Regions from separate parts of the Pseudoduganella sp. jia 9 genome, predicted to be linked through region 1. Evidence: predicted binding sites of a transcription regulator. Region 1 holds the regulator's gene; each other region holds the start of a gene.
What was found. Region 1 encodes FNR, which switches genes on or off when oxygen is low (the NO sensors DNR and NnrR bind a similar motif). Its sites were predicted from a motif close to TTGATNNNNATCAA; they were not measured.
Positions count from the first base shown of each region.

Region 2: the regulator FNR is predicted to act here: its motif matches at 2,754-2,767, upstream of ACY34H_RS06955 (KamA family radical SAM protein).
Region 3: the regulator FNR is predicted to act here: its motif matches at 2,125-2,138, upstream of ubiU (ubiquinone anaerobic biosynthesis protein UbiU).
Region 4: the regulator FNR is predicted to act here: its motif matches at 2,307-2,320, upstream of ACY34H_RS08170 (glycine-rich domain-containing protein).

Region 1 covers NZ_JBUPWE010000001.1:16,992-21,160, forward strand. The annotation lists gene ccoP (cytochrome-c oxidase, cbb3-type subunit III) at 1-118, shown strand, start outside; gene ccoG (cytochrome c oxidase accessory protein CcoG) at 136-1,509, shown strand; gene ACY34H_RS00090 (FixH family protein) at 1,523-2,023, shown strand; gene fnr (fumarate/nitrate reduction transcriptional regulator Fnr) at 2,037-2,792, opposite strand; gene ACY34H_RS00100 (response regulator) at 2,947-4,169, shown strand, end outside.
Region 2 covers NZ_JBUPWE010000005.1:116,890-121,058, forward strand. The annotation lists gene ACY34H_RS06950 (MFS transporter) at 1-1,206, opposite strand, end outside; gene ACY34H_RS06955 (KamA family radical SAM protein) at 1,209-2,600, opposite strand; gene ACY34H_RS06960 (cache domain-containing protein) at 2,783-3,253, shown strand; gene ACY34H_RS06965 (methyl-accepting chemotaxis protein) at 3,321-4,169, shown strand, end outside.
Region 3 covers NZ_JBUPWE010000002.1:154,991-159,159, reverse strand. The annotation lists gene ACY34H_RS02470 (hypothetical protein) at 1-110, opposite strand, end outside; gene ACY34H_RS02465 (hypothetical protein) at 236-433, opposite strand; gene ACY34H_RS02460 (permease) at 430-1,776, opposite strand; gene ACY34H_RS02455 (DUF2249 domain-containing protein) at 1,783-2,061, opposite strand; gene ubiU (ubiquinone anaerobic biosynthesis protein UbiU) at 2,198-3,208, shown strand; gene ACY34H_RS02445 (U32 family peptidase) at 3,222-4,118, shown strand; gene ubiT (ubiquinone anaerobic biosynthesis accessory factor UbiT) at 4,115-4,169, shown strand, end outside.
Region 4 covers NZ_JBUPWE010000006.1:17,442-21,610, reverse strand. The annotation lists gene ACY34H_RS08180 (glutamine--tRNA ligase/YqeY domain fusion protein) at 1-236, shown strand, start outside; gene ACY34H_RS08175 (CHASE domain-containing protein) at 458-2,269, shown strand; gene ACY34H_RS08170 (glycine-rich domain-containing protein) at 2,399-3,049, shown strand; gene ACY34H_RS08165 (glycine-rich domain-containing protein) at 3,236-4,015, shown strand; gene ACY34H_RS08160 (hypothetical protein) at 4,098-4,169, opposite strand, start outside.

The sequences.
Region 1 (4,169 bases):
GGAAACCATCCGCACGGGCCGCGACAACACCATGCCGGCGTTCGGCGACTTCCTCGGCGAAGGCAAGGTGCACGTGCTGTCGGCCTACGTGTGGGGCCTGTCCAACGAAGCGAAATGACACGAAACGAGACAGGCATGAACGCCCCCGTGCCCGAACAGGTGATCCGGATGTACGAGAAGCGCCAGCCGATTCATCCGCGCGAGACGGATGGCCGCTACGCGCGCCTGCGCTGGCTGTGCCTGTGGCTGACGCAGCTGGCGTTCTACGGCACGCCATGGCTGGCGTGGAACGACCGCCAGGCCGTGCTGTTCGACCTGGGCACACGCAAGTTCTACCTGTTTGGCCTGGTGCTGTGGCCGCAGGATTTCATCTACCTGGCCGCGCTGCTGATCATCTGCGCCTGGGGGCTGTTCCTGGTGACGGCGGTGGCCGGCCGCGTGTGGTGCGGCTTCGCCTGCCCGCAAACGGTGTACACCTCGATCTTCCTGTGGATCGAGCGCAGGATCGAAGGCTCGCGCGCGGCGCGCATCGCGCTCGACCGGCAAGGCCCTTCGGCGCGCAAGTTCGCCAGGCGCGTCGCCAAGCATCTGGCATGGGGCGCCGTCGCGCTGTGGACCGGCTTTACCTTTGTCGGCTACTTCACGCCGGTGCGCGAGCTGGGCACCGGCATCGCCACGCTGGCATTGGGGCCATGGGAATGGTTCTGGGTGCTGTTCTACAGCTTCGCCACCTACGGCAACGCCGGCTGGCTGCGCGAGCAGGTCTGCAAGTACATGTGCCCGTACGCCCGCTTCCAGAGCTCGATGTTCGACCGCGATACGCTGATCATCACCTACGACACGGGGCGCGGCGAACCGCGCGGCAAGAAGGCCACGGGCGGTGCCTGCATCGACTGCACGCTGTGCGTGCAGGTATGCCCGGCCGGCATCGATATCCGCAACGGCCTGCAATACGAATGCATCGGCTGCGCCGCCTGCGTGGATGCCTGCAACGATGTGATGGACAAGGTCGGCCAGCCGCGCGGCCTGGTGCGCTACAGCACGGACCGGGCGATGGCCACGAACATGACGGCGGCGCAGATCCGGCGGCGTGCGCTGCGTCCGCGCGTGCTGGCCTACTGCGCCGCGCTGCTGGCGGTCACGCTGGCGGTCGGCCATGCGCTGGCTACCCGCACGCCGCTGAAAATGGACGTGATCCGCGACCGCGGCTCGATGGGCCGCGAAGTGGATGGCGGCGCCATCGAGAACGTGTACCGGCTGCAGATCATGAATACGTCGGAGCGGCCGCACCGCTACCGGATCGCCGCCACCGGCCTGCCCGGCCTGGCGCTGGCGTCGGAAGATGTCGTCGCGCTGGCCGGCACCGAAACGCGTGCCGTGCCGGTGCGGGTACGGGCCCCGCACGGCGCCGGCAAGACCGGCTCCAACGGGATCGCCTTCACGCTGACGGCGCTCGACGATGCCAGCCTCGCCGTCGAGGAAGCCGCGGTCTTCATCATCCCGCGCTGAAAAGGAGTCCACGATGCACACGATTTCCGCCACACCCTGGTACCGCGAGCGCTGGCCATGGCTGCTGATGGCCGGCCCGGCCGCCGTGCTGGCAGCCGGCGCCTATACCGGCTGGCTGGCCTTCGCGCAGCAGGATGCGCTGGTGGTGGGCGATTACTACAAGCGCGGCAAGGCGATCAACCAGGACTTGCGGCGCGACCGCAGCGCCGCCGCGCTGGGCGCCGCCATCGCGCTGCGCTACGACGCCGCACATGGCGTACTGCATGGCCGCCTGTCCATGCGCGAACCGGTGCGCAGCGGCCCGCTGCAACTGCACCTGGCGCATGCCACGCAGCCGGAGAAGGACCTGCGCCTGCTGGTGCGCCCCGACGCGGCCGGCCGCTTCGCCGTGCCGCTGCCGCTGCTCGAACGCAGCCGCTGGACCGTGCTGGTGGAAGATGAACGGCGCACCTGGCGCCTGGAAGGCCAATGGCACTGGCCGGCGGCGCGGCAGGTGACGCTGGCGGCCCTATAGCACTAGTGGGTCACTACGCGCAGGTCTCGGTGCCGGCCGTGATCGCCTTGAGCCGCGGCAGGTCGAGCACCTCGACTTCCCGGTTCGACACCTTCAGCAGCCCCTGCTTCTTGAACTTGTTCAGCAGCCGGCTGATGCTCTCGATCGTCAGGCCCAGGTAGTTGCCGATGTCCTCGCGCGACATGCGCAGCTGGAACGCGGTGCTGGAATAACCGCGCACCTCGTAGCGCGAAGCCAGGTTGACGAGAAATGCGGCGAAGCGCTGCGTGGCCTGCATATTCCCCAGCAGCAGCATCACGCTCTGCTCGCGCGTGATCTCCTGGCTCATCATGCGATGGAAGTGGCGCAGCAGGGTGGGCATGTCCACCAGCAGCCGTTCCAGGCTGGCGAACGGGATCTCGCATACTTCGCTGTCCTCCAGCGCCAGCGCGCTGCAATAGTGCCGGTCGGTGCTGATCGCGTCCATGCCCAGCAATTCACCGCCCATCTGGAAGCCCGTCACCTGTTCCTCGCCGTTGGCGTTGATCTGGTAAGTCTTGAAATGGCCAAGCCGGATCGCGTACAGGTTCGTGAACTGCTCGCCGATACGGAACAGGTTCTCGCCCTTCTGCACCTTGCGGCGGCGGCCGATGATCTTGTCCAGCTTGTCCATGTCGCCCATGTCCAGCCCCATCGGCAGGCACAGCTGGTGCATGCTGCAGGTCGAGCAGCGCGCCTTCAGGATTTCAATCGTGGCGCCGGGCAGGGTCAGCGAGGGAAGCTCATGCATCTTTGTCATGGTCGGTTACGGTTGACCCACAGTGTACTTGATCCGGCGGGCGCGCCAGGCTCGCCGCAACTTGCAGCTTGCGTGCCCTTCCGCACAGTACGCCAGAGGCGAAGCGGCGCATAGTGAACCGATAACAACGCGGCGGGGGGAGACCATGCGACCGCTCGGTATCAAGGCGAAAGTCGCACTGGCGACGACAGTCACATCCATCGTGATGATCGCGCTCGTGACCGTGCTGCAGGCCCAGCGCATGCAGGAGGGTGTCTCGCGCGTGCTGTTTGCCCAGCAGGATGCGCTGATCGCGCGCACCGCGCTCGAGGTGGATGAAAAGATGACGCTGCTGCGCGACATCGTCGCCGAATCGGCACGCTGGCAGCCCAGCGACATCTGTGCCGACCCGCCGGCGCTGCGCGCGCACTACGACTACAGCGCCGTCCTGCGCCTGTTCGACGATATCATCGTCGTCAGCCCGGCCGGCGTCATCGTGGCCGACGTACCCGCGCTGCCGGGCCGCCCCGGCGTCAGCGTGACGGACCGCGCCTACTTCCAGCGCGTGCTGGTGGAAAAGTCTCCCCTGATCGCCGAGCCGGTGATCGGCAAGGCGAACCGGCAACCCGTGGTGCAGATGGTCGCCCCGGTGCTGAGCGAGGACGGCGACGTGGCCTGCGTGCTGATTGGCGTGTTACGGCTCTACAAGAACAACCTGCTGGGACACCTGCGCACGGCCAAGGTGGGCCGCACCGGCTACTATTTCATCGTCACCGGCTACGAGCCGTCGGTGTATGTCGTGCACCCGGATCCAACCCGGCTGCTGAAACCACGCAACCCGGAAGGCTACGCCGCCACCATGCTGGCGATCCGCGAAGGGTTCGAAGGCACCACGATCAGCACCGACGGCCGCGGCGTGCGCGCGCTGCTCAGCTACAAGCGCCTGAAGACGGTACCGTGGATCCTGATTGCCAACCTGCCGGCCGAGGAAGCCTTCGAACCGTTCGAAGACCTGCTGGCGCGGCTCGCCCTGTGGGGCACGCTGGCCTCGCTCGTCACCGCAGCCGTCATCACATGGACCATGCTGCGCCTGATGTCGCCGCTGATGCGGCTGCGCGATGCGATCGGCGCGCTGCGCGGCGCGCCGCAGCAGTTCGCCCCGCTGCCGGTCACGTCGCGCGACGAGATCGGCGAACTGACCGGCGCCTTCAATGAACTGATGCGGGAACGTTCGGCGGCCGATGCGCATGCCGGCGACCTGATGGACGAGCTGGAGACCCGCGCCGCCGAGCTGGAACGGGCGCGCGACCGCGCCGAAGCAGCCAACCGGGCAAAGAGCGATTTCGTGGCCAACATGAGCCATGAAATCCGCACACCGATGAATGCCGT
Region 2 (4,169 bases), on a different contig from region 1:
CGCGCCCAGGAAGATCAGCAGGTTCAGGCACGTGGATGCGCGTCCCGTGAGCGATGGCGGCATGGCCTGCGCCACGATCGTGTATTCGATGCCGGTGATCGTGCCCACCAGCGCGAACAGCACGGACAACGTCGCAAATCCAGGGAAGCCAGCGGGCTGCCAGCCCAGCACGAAGCCGCACTGCACGGCGACGAACAGCGCCACGCCCACGCCGGCCACGGTGATCGGTTCGGCGCCGCGCCGGCCGGCCCATTCGACCACCATGCCGACGGCGAGCGCGCCGGCGATCACGGCGCCCATGCCGATCGACAGCAGCCATGCCACGTCCTGTTCGGAGTAGTGCCCCACATCCGCCAGCCAGCGCCCGATCCACAGTCCCTGGATGCCGAAGAACACCGCGTGCGGCACCAGCACCAGTGACGCCGTTTCGCGGAACGCCGGGTGGCGCAACACCTCGGCGATGACCGCCACGCCGAACGGCTGCCTTGGCGCGGCCGCCTGCGTGGGCGCCACCAGCAGGATCAGCAGCGCCACCGCCACGCAGCACAGCGCCAGCAGCACGAACAGCACGCGCCAGTCGGCGTGTTGCAGGAAAAGGCCAACCGGCAGCGCGGACGATGCCGCGCCCAGGCCGCCCGCGGCGATCAGGCAGCCCTGCACCGACGGCATCCTGGCCGGCGGCACCCACGTGGAGATCGCCTTCACGGCCGCCATGAAGCAGCCGGCCAGGCCGAGGCCCATCACCGTGCGCGCAACGAGCAACTGCACGAAGCCGGTGCCGAACGCGAAAGCGAACGTGCCCGCTGCCGCCAGCAGCAGCATCGGCACCTGTACCGCGCGCGGGCCGAATCGGTCCAGCGCGATGCCGACCGGCAGCTGGGCCAGCGCGAATGCCAGGAAGTAGGCACTGGTGAGCAGCCCCAGGTCGCCCGGCGTCAGCGCCGCCGCATCCACCAGTTGCGGCGCCAGCACCGCGTTTACGGTGCGCAGCAGGCAAGACAGGTAATGCCCCAGCGCATAGGGCAGCAGCACGAGGCACAGCAAGGCCGGGCCGGAGAGCTGGCCCGGCCGTGCCCTGCGCCCGCCGGAGACGAAGCCGGCCAGCGATGCCGGTGCCGGTACGGCCGCTGCTGCCGTTGCCGGTACCGATGCCGGTGCGGGCGCCGGTGCGGATGCGGATGCCGATGCCGATGCCGATGCATCCATGCTCAGGCGGCGTTGCCCTGCGATGTGCACGAGCGCGCGCTGGTGATCGGAATGACCTTGCGCTGCTGCGGCAGGTGCAACGCTGGCGCGTCGTCGGTCTCGAAGAAGAATTTCTCCTTGCCGAAGGCGGGCTTCAGGTGGTCGAGCCAGGTCGCGTTCTCGTCGTATTTCGCGAAGAACGGCTTCCTCACCCAATCCGGGTTGCGGGCCTGCAGGAACTGCAGCGCGAACAGCTTCTCGCCATTGATCGTGACCACGCCATCGATCGCGACCTTACCGGGGAAGGCGCTCATCGACGGGCCGCGCACCGTGCGCGCCAGGCCGGACACCATCTGGTAAGCCTGCTGGAAGATTTCGTGCGCGCGCGCCAGCGGCAGCTGGAAGTACTCGCTCGGGCCGGTGTCGCGCTCGACGAACATGTAGTACGGGATCGCGCCCAGGCGCACGCCGGTGCTCCACAGTTCGGCCCAGCTGTGCGGATCTTCGTTGATGTGGCGGATCAGCGGGCCCTGCATGCGCAGCGTGGCGCCGGTGCCGACGATGCGCTTGACGGCCTTCTGCGCGATGTCCTGGCGCAGTTCGACGGCGTGGTTGTAGTGGCCCATGATCGCCAGGTTCTTGCCGCTTGCCACCACCTTCTCGAACAGGCGCAGCAGGTCGTCGGCATCCTTGTCGGTGACGAAGCGCTGCGGCCAATACGCCACGGACTTGGTGCCGATGCGGATGTTCTGGATATGCGCCAGTTCCGGCCCCAGCAGGGGTTCGATGAACTCGGCCAGCGAACGGGTATTCATGATCATCGGGTCGCCGCCGGTGATCAGCACGTCCGTCACTTCCGGATGGGTCTTCAGGTAGGAAACCAGTTCCGTGGTTTCCCTCGCATCGAATTTCATGTCGTCCATGCCGACGAACTGCGGCCAGCGGAAGCAGAACGTGCAGTAGGCGTGGCAGGTCTGGCCGGCGCTGGGGAAGAACAGCACCGTTTCCTTGTACTTGTGCTGCAGGCCTTTCAGCACGTGATCGTTCACGCGCGGCACGTTGTGCGTCATCTGGCCGGCCGGGTGCGGATTCATGCGCATGCGGATCTTGTGCACCATCGCGGCGATCGCCGCATCGTCCTGCTTCACCATTACCAGGTCGCGCAACTGGCGGTACTCATCCACCGGCAGCATGTCGCGGTGCGGGAACACCAGGCGGTAAATGGGATCGTCCGGCACGTTGCGCCAGTCGATCAGGTTCTCCAGCACGTATTCGTTGGTGCGGAAAGGCAACACGTGCGATATCACCTGCACGGCTTCCTGCTGGTCCGGCGGCAGCCATTGCCACTGGCGGGCCTGGCGAATGCTCTGGCAGGTGTACGGCTTGAATTTCTGCGGGGCGAAGTCGACGGTCATTTTAGTTTGCTCCTGAAAAAGGAATGCTCATCGTAGGCACCTGCCACGGCAGCGTGTTGCCAAACATCAATACCCACGTGGAAATTTTGCGTCGGTCTTCTTTACACCTTGCGCTAGCGCAATTTCCCACCGGCAGCACCGGAGCACAATGATTTGACCTTAACCAACCACGGGAGCTCCTCATGAAACAAGTACTGATCCGCAGCATGGCCTGCCTTGCCATTGCCAGTATCGGCGCCGCCGCATTGGCCGCCCAGCCGGCCCAGCCCACCGAAAAGGATGCGATCGCCATGGCCGAGCGCGGCGCCGCGTTCATGAAGGCAAACGGCAAGGAAGCACTGATGAAGAAGCTGGCCGTCAAGGATCCGGAATTCGTGCAGGGCGAGCTGTACGTGGACATGCGCGACATCAACACCGGCATCGTGATCGCGCACCCGATCAACCCGTCGATCGTGGGCAAGAACCTGACCGACGTGCCGGATGCCAGCGGCAAGGTGTACCGCCGCGAGATCATCGAGCTGGCCGCAAAGCAGGGCAAGGGCTGGGTCGACTATATGTACAAGAACCCGGTCAGCGGCAAGATCGAACCGAAGACCACGTACATCCTGCGCGTTGGCGACGTGGTGCTGGAAGCCGGCATCTACAGGAAATAACCCCCGTCACGCATCGCCACGCGTCGCTCGACAATTCACTCATCCATCATCCCTGGCGGGAGCAGTCATGCTGAACAAATTACGAATCGGTCCCAAACTGTTGCTGGCACCCAGCGTCGTGCTGGTCTTGCTGGTCGCCATCACGGCTTGCGCCTGGGTCGGCATGGTGCGTCAGAACGCATCGCTGGAAAACCTGGTGCAGGTGCACGCGGCGCGGCTGAAGGCCACGGCCGACATCGCGGGCGAAGCGAGGTTCGCCCATGCCAACATTTATCAATTGCTGGCGTGGGTCAACGGCAGCTTCGCGAAGACCCGGCTGGACGAGCTCACCAACCGGATCCATACCCGCCACCGCAGCATCGAACAGCAACTGGTGCAGCTGGCGCGGGTGTCGGACCAGGAAGAGCGCAAGCTGGTCGACACGTCCAGCCAGGCGCTGATCGCCTACCGCAAGGGCGTGCTGGAAACCATCGAGATGGCGCAGATGGACCAGTCGATCGCCACCAATTCGATGCAGAAGGCGGAGCGCCAGTTCGTGCTGCTCGAGCAGGACCTGCAGCGGCTTTCGGCGCGGGAGCAGGCGCTGTCGGCCGCGGCACACGCCGAGGCCAAGGCCGAGTTCCGCCAGCTGGGCATCGCCATGGCGGGCTTGTGCGTACTGTCGGTAGCGCTGTCATTGCTGGTCTCGATGCTGGTGCGTGCGGCGCTGCTGCGCGATATCCGCTCGATCGCCGACGTGGTGCGCAGCCTGGCCGCGGGCCGGCTGACGTCGGCGAAGCCGAATGACGGCCGCGACGAAATCGCCGAAACGGCCCGGGTGCTGGACCAGAGCATCGCCAACCTGAACCAGACACTGCGCACCATCCGCGGCGCGGTGCAGTCGATCGACACTGCTTCGCATGAGATCGCGGTGGGC
Region 3 (4,169 bases), on a different contig from region 1:
AACAAGTGCGCATCCTTCAGTCCGGTCGACTGTTGCAGGAGCAGTGCACGGTTGATGATCAGTTCGGTTTCGATATCGGTGCGGGAGTAAGCGCGGCGGACCTTGTACATCTTGTTTCTCCTTCGGTAGTGACTTGTTGCGTGGCGTGATCTGATGGTTTTCATCGTAATGCGCCGGTCGCGGCCGTACCGTGCGCCAGTTCACGTAAGGCAACCATTTTGCCCCCGCGTCTCCTTCAGCGGCGCTTGTCCGCCGGCCCGAACAGGGCCGCCACCATCGGGTCGCGGCGAATCGCCGGTGCCGTCTGCCGCAGCGGTGACGGTGCGTCGTCGCACAGGCGGTGGAAACGGTGGCCGTCCGGGCTGACGAAGACCGCGATTCGGCCGCCGGGCAGCGGCTCGAAGGCGGGTTTCCGCCAGCGCAGCGTTTTCATCGGCCGGCTCCGGATACCGCCCCGGCGGCGTGCGGCATGGCGGGCGTGGCGAGGCCAGTATGCAGGCCAGTACGCATGCCGGCGCGCATGCCGGCGCGCAGGCCGGCAGCCAGGTTGGCGAACCAGGCCAGGCATGACACACACAGCAGCGCCCCGGCCGGCCGCGCCAGCACGGCGGGCCAGATGCAGGCCGCCACCAGCAGTGCCAGCGCGGCGGCGTGCAGCAGGTACTGGCCGCGCGCCGCCGCGTCGGGAATGATGCGGTGTATTGCCGGGATGCCGACCGGTGCCGCACCAGCCGGGCCGGCAGCACGGACATGGCGCAAGTGATACCAGCAGAGGAACGGCACGATCTTGTAGGTCATGCCGTTGATCGTCGACAGCGCGAAGCCGACGACCAGCAGTGCGCCGCGTGCGACATCGCGCGCCGGATGGTCCGGGAACAGGGCCAGTGCGAGCGCGCACGGCAGCGCCACCATCGCGGTGCGCCAGAACAGCGTGGCGGCGTCGGCGCGCGGCCGCTTGCGGCGTGCCAGCAGGCGCAGCGTGACGAGTGCGAACGCCGCATGGCCTGCACCCAGCAGCAACAGGGCAAGGTCGCGGAACGCCCCGGCAATGCCGGCCGGCAGCGATGACGCCACCAGCAACAGGAACAGCGCCGTGCTGTAGCCGCCCGTGATCCAGCGCGGATACGGCTCGGTCACCAGGAACATCGGCACGACCTGGAAGGCCACGCCGATGACCAGCAGCCCGACCCAGCCCAGCAGGCCCCACGCGGCGTGCAGGTCCGCCAGCGGCGGCATCGGCGGCGCGCCGGGCCAGGCCCGCGCGGCAGCCATCAGCAGTCCCAGGATCACCGTGACGGCAAGCGAACCCAGTGCCAGCCGGATTGCCGCCAGCGACGCATCGGCGCGGCCGGGAAACTGCTGCCACAGGCCGACCGTGCAGCATCCCAGCAGCAGCAGGAAGGCCACGCCAAGGCATGCCAGTGCGCCCGCGAACAGCAGCGGCTGGCCAAGAATGAAGGCGGCAGCCAGCATGAGCGTGCCCGTGCACAGTGCGTAATGCATCGTGCGCCCGGTGCGTACGCCGCCCGGCACGGCGATGCCGGCCATCACGGGCAGGATCTGCAGCAGTGCGCCGATCATCGCCATCGACAGGCAGCCCAGGGTCAGCAGGTGCGTCAGCGCCAGCGTCAGCGGCGACCAGCGCGTGACGAGCGCCGCCTCGCCATGCCACAGCAGCAGCCCGGCCGCCAGCGCGGCAAACAGCGGAACGGTCAGGAAAAACCGCATCGGCAGGGCGAGCGGCGGAAGGTGGTCGAAGGACAGGACGCGTTGCATGAGGGGCTAGGCGACATTCGGCAGCGGCAGTTGCCAGACCAGCAGTTCGTAGCGGCCATCCCCGGTCGGCGCGCAGCGGTGGCGGAATGCATGGCGTTCCAGGATGCCGTACAGCGGGTGCGGTTCGCGGTCGATCAGTACGTGCAGGCAGCCCTGTTCCGACAGCGTGGCCAGCGCGTCGAGGATGCGGATCATCGGGTCCGGTGCTTCGAGCCCGCCGACATCGAGCAGCGTCGCCGGCCACTGCAGCGGATCGTCGGCAGCCTGGTGGTGATGGGTATGCATGATGCTTCTCTCTTCTCTGTTTTGATCTGTCTTCATTGTCACATCGAGGTATCGGTCATTTCCTTGATTCGGGTTAAGGAATCAATCTTTCACGCGGCGGTACAGTTCCGCCACGCAAACTTTCGATAGCAACTAGATGACACAACTGGCAAGACCTTTCGAACTGGTATGCCCGGCAGGCAGCCTGCCGGCGCTGAAAAGCGCGGTGGACAATGGTGCCGACTGCGTGTACCTCGGTTTTCGCGACGCCACCAATGCACGCAATTTCGCCGGACTCAATTTCGACGCGAAATCGATCGCGGCCGGCATCGCCTATGCGCATGACCGCCACCGCAAGGTGCTGCTCGCGCTGAACACCTATCCGCAACCGGGCGGCGAAACACTGTGGCGCGGTGCGGTCGACCGCGCCGCCGCGGCCGGCGTCGACGCCGTGATCCTTGCCGACCCCGGCCTGATGCGGTACGCGGCCGAATGTCATCCTGGCCTGCGCCTGCACCTTTCCGTGCAGGGTTCGGCGACCAATGCCGCGGCGATCGATTTCTACCGCCGCGAATTCGGCATCGCCCGTGTGGTGCTGCCGCGCGTGCTGTCGCTGGCCCAGGTCGAGCAGGTGGTGCTCGGCACCGACGTGGAAATCGAAGTATTCGGTTTCGGCAGCCTGTGCGTGATGGTGGAAGGGCGCTGCGCGCTGTCCTCGTACGCCACCGGCGAGTCGCCGAACACGCATGGCGTGTGTTCCCCGGCCGGCGCGGTGCGCTGGCAGCAACTGCCAAATGGCCTGGAGGCGCGCCTGAACGGCGTGCTGATCGACCGCTACGACGCCGGCGAGCACGCCAGCTATCCCACGCTGTGCAAGGGACGCTTCGAGGTGGCCGGCGAGACCTACTACGCGATCGAGGAACCGGCCAGCCTGAACACGCTGGAGCTGTTGCCGAAGCTGCTGGCGATCGGCGTCGCGGCGGTGAAGATCGAAGGCCGCCAGCGCAGCCCCGCCTACGTGGCGCAGGTGACGCGGGTGTGGCGCGAGGCGATCGACAGTGCGTGCGCGGGCCGCTTCTCGGCAAAGCCGGCCTGGATGGCACAACTGGACGCCGTGGCCGAGGGCCGGCAGCACACGCTGCGCGCGTACCACCGCGCCTGGAAATAAGGGGAAACCGATGATGAAACTCGCACTGGGACCGCTGCTGTACTACTGGCCGCGCGCCACCGTGATGGATTTTTACAGGGACATGGCCGCCGGCCCGGCAGACATCGTCTACCTGGGTAAAGCAGTCTGTTCGCGGCGGCACGAACTGCGCGCGGCGGACTGGCTGCAGGTGGCCGCGCAATTGCGCGAGGCCGGCAAGGAAGTGGTGTTGTCGAGCATGGCGCTGATCGAATCCGCTGCCGACCTGGCGGCGCTGCGCCGGCTGGCCGGGCAGGATGGCTTCGATGTCGAAGCCAACGACATGGGCGCGGTAGGCCTGCTGCACGGCCGGCCCTTCGTCGCGGGCCCGCACCTGAACATCTACAACGCCGCCACGCTGCTGCTGATGCACGGGCTGGGCGCGCGGCGCTGGGTGATGCCGCTGGAGATGGGTCACGCCGGCCTGGTGGAACTGCACCGCGCGCGTCCGGCCGGCATGGAAACGGAAGTGTTCGCGCTGGGCCGCATGCCGCTGGCGTTTTCGGCGCGCTGCTTCACGGCGCGTCACCGTAACCTGCCGAAGGACGATTGCCGCTTCAGCTGCCTCGAGCACCCGGACGGCCTGGCCATGACCACGCGCGACGGCGAGCCGTTCCTGGTGCTGAACGGCATCCAGACGCAGTCCGCTTCGGTATGCAACCTGGCTGCCGAGTTCGACGCGCTGGACGCGGCCGGTGCCGACGTGCTGCGCATCAGTCCGCAATCGCGCCACACGATGGAGGTGCTGGCGCTGTTCGACGACCTGCGCCATGGCCGGTCCAGGCCGGATGCGGCAGCGCACGCCCTGCTGCCGCTGCTGCCGGGGCCGGCCTGCGACGGCTACTGGCATGGCCGGCCGGGGATCGACTGGCAGGCGGGGAGGGCGGCATGAGCGTCCCGCATCCCACCCATGGCGCGCCGACGGCCGGCCTGCCGCGCGACC
Region 4 (4,169 bases), on a different contig from region 1:
TGTTCACGGACCCGCAACCGGATGCCGGCGGCAAGGATTTCAAGCAGTTCCTCAACCCGAAGGCCAAGGAAGTCGTGACGGCGTACCTGGAACCGGGCCTGAAGGATGCGCAAGCCGAACAGCGCTTCCAGTTCGAACGCCACGGTTACTTCATCGCCGACCGGGTCGATTCCCAGCCGGGCAAACCCGTGTTCAACCGCATCGTCACGCTGAAAGACAGCTGGGGCACGAAATAATCCAGGCAGACCAGGCCGCCCCCGAGGCGGCCTTTTTTCAGCCATGCCGGAACACCGATAGTCACAATGCTTAAGTTCCTGTCAGTTTTCCATGACAGCAGGGATCAAGGCTGCACCCACCGCAACGGTTAACGTCCGATAGCGGCTTTGTTCTTGACGCAGCTCATACCGACTGCCTATATTTTGGCCACGAACCCAGCTTTCTCTGCGCGCCGCCGTCCATGAAACAACCTCTGTCAGGAAAACTGCACGAAGCCAAACCTTCCTGGTGGAGCGGCGTGCTGCTGTCGATGCTGGTCGGTGCGGGCTTTTATGCCTGGATGGCCAATTCGCTGGAAAGCGAGGCACTGGAGCGCTTCCGCAACCAGGCACGCAGCATCCAGTACAACATTGCCGGCGGTATCAAGGCATGTACCGACGTGCTGCGCGGCACCGCCAGCCATTTCCAGGCCAGCGAAGGCATGTCGCCGCAAAGTTTCCACCGCTATGTGCGGGGACTGGACATTCCGCACAACTTTCCATCGATCGCCAGCATCAACTTTGCCCAGTACGTGCCGGACGAGGGGCGCGCCGCATTCGAGGAACAGATGCGCGGCGCGGCGGTGCGCGAGCTGGGCTATCCGGAATTCCGCATCTCCCCGCCGGGCAAGCGGCCTTACTACACGGTGATCACGCTGCTGGAACCGATGTACGGTGCCAAGGGAAAATTCGGCTATGACCTGTCGGCCCGGCCGGCCAGCGCGCAGGCGCTGGCACGCGCGCGCGACACCGGCGAGATGTCCAGCTCCGGGGTGCCGGTGCAGCTGCCGGAAGCGCCCACGCAGTTCGGTATGCCGCTGCGCCTGCCGGTCTACCGCGCCGACATGCCGGTGGACACCGTGGAGGACCGGCGTGCCGCCTACCTGGGATCGGTGGGCATCGGCTTTTCGGTGCCGCGCCTGGTGGAAGCCGCGATGGTCGATACGCCGGTGCGCGAGATCCGCGTGCGCCTGTACAACACCAGCCTCGGCACGCCGCCGAACAGCAAGACGCCGAATGGCTACCTGCTGTTCGACAGCATCGAATCGTCCGCCGGCCGGGCGCCGCCGGACAATCATGTGCAGCTGAGCCTGCCGCTGAATTTCAACGGCCGCCTGTGGCAGGTCTATTTCGACGCGCCCCGCTCCGCGCTGTTTTCCACATTCGACGCCTACCTGCCCTGGCTTGCCGCGCTGGTCGGGTTCGTCAGCACGCTGCTGATGTACGCGCTGTTCCATGCCCAGGTATCGTCGCGCCGGCGGGCGCTGCAGATGGCGCGCGACATGACGCGGGAACTGCGCGACAGCCAGGCCAAGCTGCAACTGTCGCACCAGCGCCTGCGCCGGCTGGCTGCGCACGCCGAACAGATCAAGGAAGAAGAACGCAAGCGCATCGCGCGCGAAATCCACGACGACCTGGGACAGAACCTGCTGGCGTTGCGCATCGAGGCCGATATCCTGGCCAGCCGCACGTCGCAGCGCCATCCGCGCCTGCACGCGCGCGCCACCGCCACGCTGAAGCAGATCGACGATACGATCCGCAGCGTGCGCAACATCATCAACGACCTGCGGCCCAATGTGCTGGACCTGGGCTTGTCCGCCGCGGTCGAATGGCAGACCACGCAGTTCCGCAAGCGCTCCGGCATCGAATGCGACGTGGTGGATCCGGAAGGCACGCCCGACGTGGATGACCGCTGCGCCGTGGCACTGTTCCGCGTGCTGCAGGAATCGCTCAGCAATATCCAGCAGCACGCCCGCGCCACGCATGTGCGCGTTGAACTGCGCCAGCTCGGCGGCACCTTGCGCATGACGATCGCCGACAACGGCATCGGCTTGCACGACGGCAGCCGCAACAAGAATGGTTCGTTCGGCCTGGTCGGCATCGAAGAACGCATGAGCCTGCTCGGCGGCGATTGCTCGATCGTCAGCCGGCCGCATGGCGGCACCACCGTTACCGTTACCGTGCCGATGGCCTGGCGCGCCACGCAGCCCGCCGGCGCATTTGTCGGCCAGTGATCGCTTGCTCACTAGCATCATAGGAGTTCTCTATAGTTTGATCAAAATCAATAGGTGCCTTTACGCAAGGACAAGAATAGTCCTTGTAACCGGCAAGTGTTGATTATTCTCAACTACAAGGAGATTCCAATGACCGACCGCAACGCTATCGATACCCTGGACCTGGAACCCATCAAGGTCAAACTGATGCACGAAGAATCCGGCGAGGGATGGAGCCTGGAGCACGCCAACGCGGTGGAAAAGGAGTACCGCCGCTTCCTGTACCTGATGAAGAAATATCCCGACGAAGAAGCCGCGCCGCTGATGGACGTGGACACGTTCTGGCATTACCACATCCTCGACACGATGAAGTACGCGGCCGATTGCGAGGCCGTGTTCGGCCATTTCCTGCATCACTTCCCCTACGTGGGCCTGCGCGGCGAAGCGGACGAGGAAGCGCACCGGCAGATGGGCGAGCGCATGCGCGTACTCTACGAGGAAACGTTCGGCGAGGATTACACCAGCGCCACCACCGCCTGGTCCGCCCGCGCGCCGGAACGCCAGGCCGGCACGGCATGGTCCGCGCGTGCCCCCGCACAGATTGCCTGGTCCGCGCGCTCGCCGGCGGGCCTGGCCGCGGCAACGGCGTGGTCGGCCCGCGCACCGGCCGGCCTGGCCGCCACCACGGTCTGGTCCGCCCGCGCGCCCGCTACGCCAGCGCCAGCAATGGCGTGGTCGGCCCGCGCCACGGTCGACGGTTTCTACACGGAGCGTCCGCGCCTGGTGCCAGCCGCGGCCTGATATGGATGTTGCGGGACTGCAACGTCAGTTCCGCATTTCCCCTTGAGACCTCGCACACGATTGAAAGCGCGGCGTTGCAATCGGCAATCTGGTCCTATACTGAGCCCTGTTGATGTTTCCATGCATCAACAATCATTGGGTGGCCGCCCTGTCGCCAGTAACCGCCATTACATCAGAGAGGATTACATGATTTCTTCCGAGCACTTCAAACCGATTGCCGATCTCGATCTGGACCCCATCAAAGTCAAGCTGATGCATGAGGAATCCGGCGAAGGCTGGTCGCTGGAAAAAGCCAATGCCGTCGAGTTCGAGTACCGCCGCTTCCTGTACCTGATGAAGACGTTCCCGAACGAGCAGACCGCGCCGCTGATGGACGTGGACACGTTCTGGCACTACCACATCCTGGACACGATGAAGTATGCGGTCGATTGCGAACAGGTGTTCGGCTATTTCCTGCATCACTTCCCGTATATCGGCCTGCGCGGCGAAGACGACGTGGAAGCGCACCGCCGCGTGGGCGACCGGATGAAGGAACTGTACGAAGAAACCTTCGGCGAGCCTTACCTGCGCAATGCCGGAACCGCATACTCCGGCCGCGCCGCCACCGAAACGGCGTATTCCGGCCGCGTCGGCACCGACACCGCCTACTCCGGCCGCATCAGCGCCGACACTGCCTACTCCGGGCGCATCAGCGCCGACACGGCATACTCGGGCCGCATCGGCACCGATACCGCCTATTCCGGCCGCATCGCCTACTCGGGCCGGGTCAGCGAACCCACCGTGGCCGCGAAAACGGCATATTCGGGCCGGATCAGCGACGCGAACGTGAACCCGAAAACCGCGTATTCCGGCCGCGTCGGCACCGAAACCGCCTACTCGGGCCGGGCCGCCACGGCGTACTCGGGCCGTATCGAGGCAGCACCGTCGCAGGAAGCGTTTTATACGGAACGCCCGCGCCTGGCCTGATCGCGCCTGAGCCGATTTGCCAATGATAAAAGGCCGCCCCCGCGAACGGGGCCGGCCTTTTTTGCACCTCGGTGCGTCATCGTCAGTGCGTCATCAACTCGCGCAGTTCGCGGATCGAGTAATCGCTGACTTCGTGCATGCGGATCAGGATCGT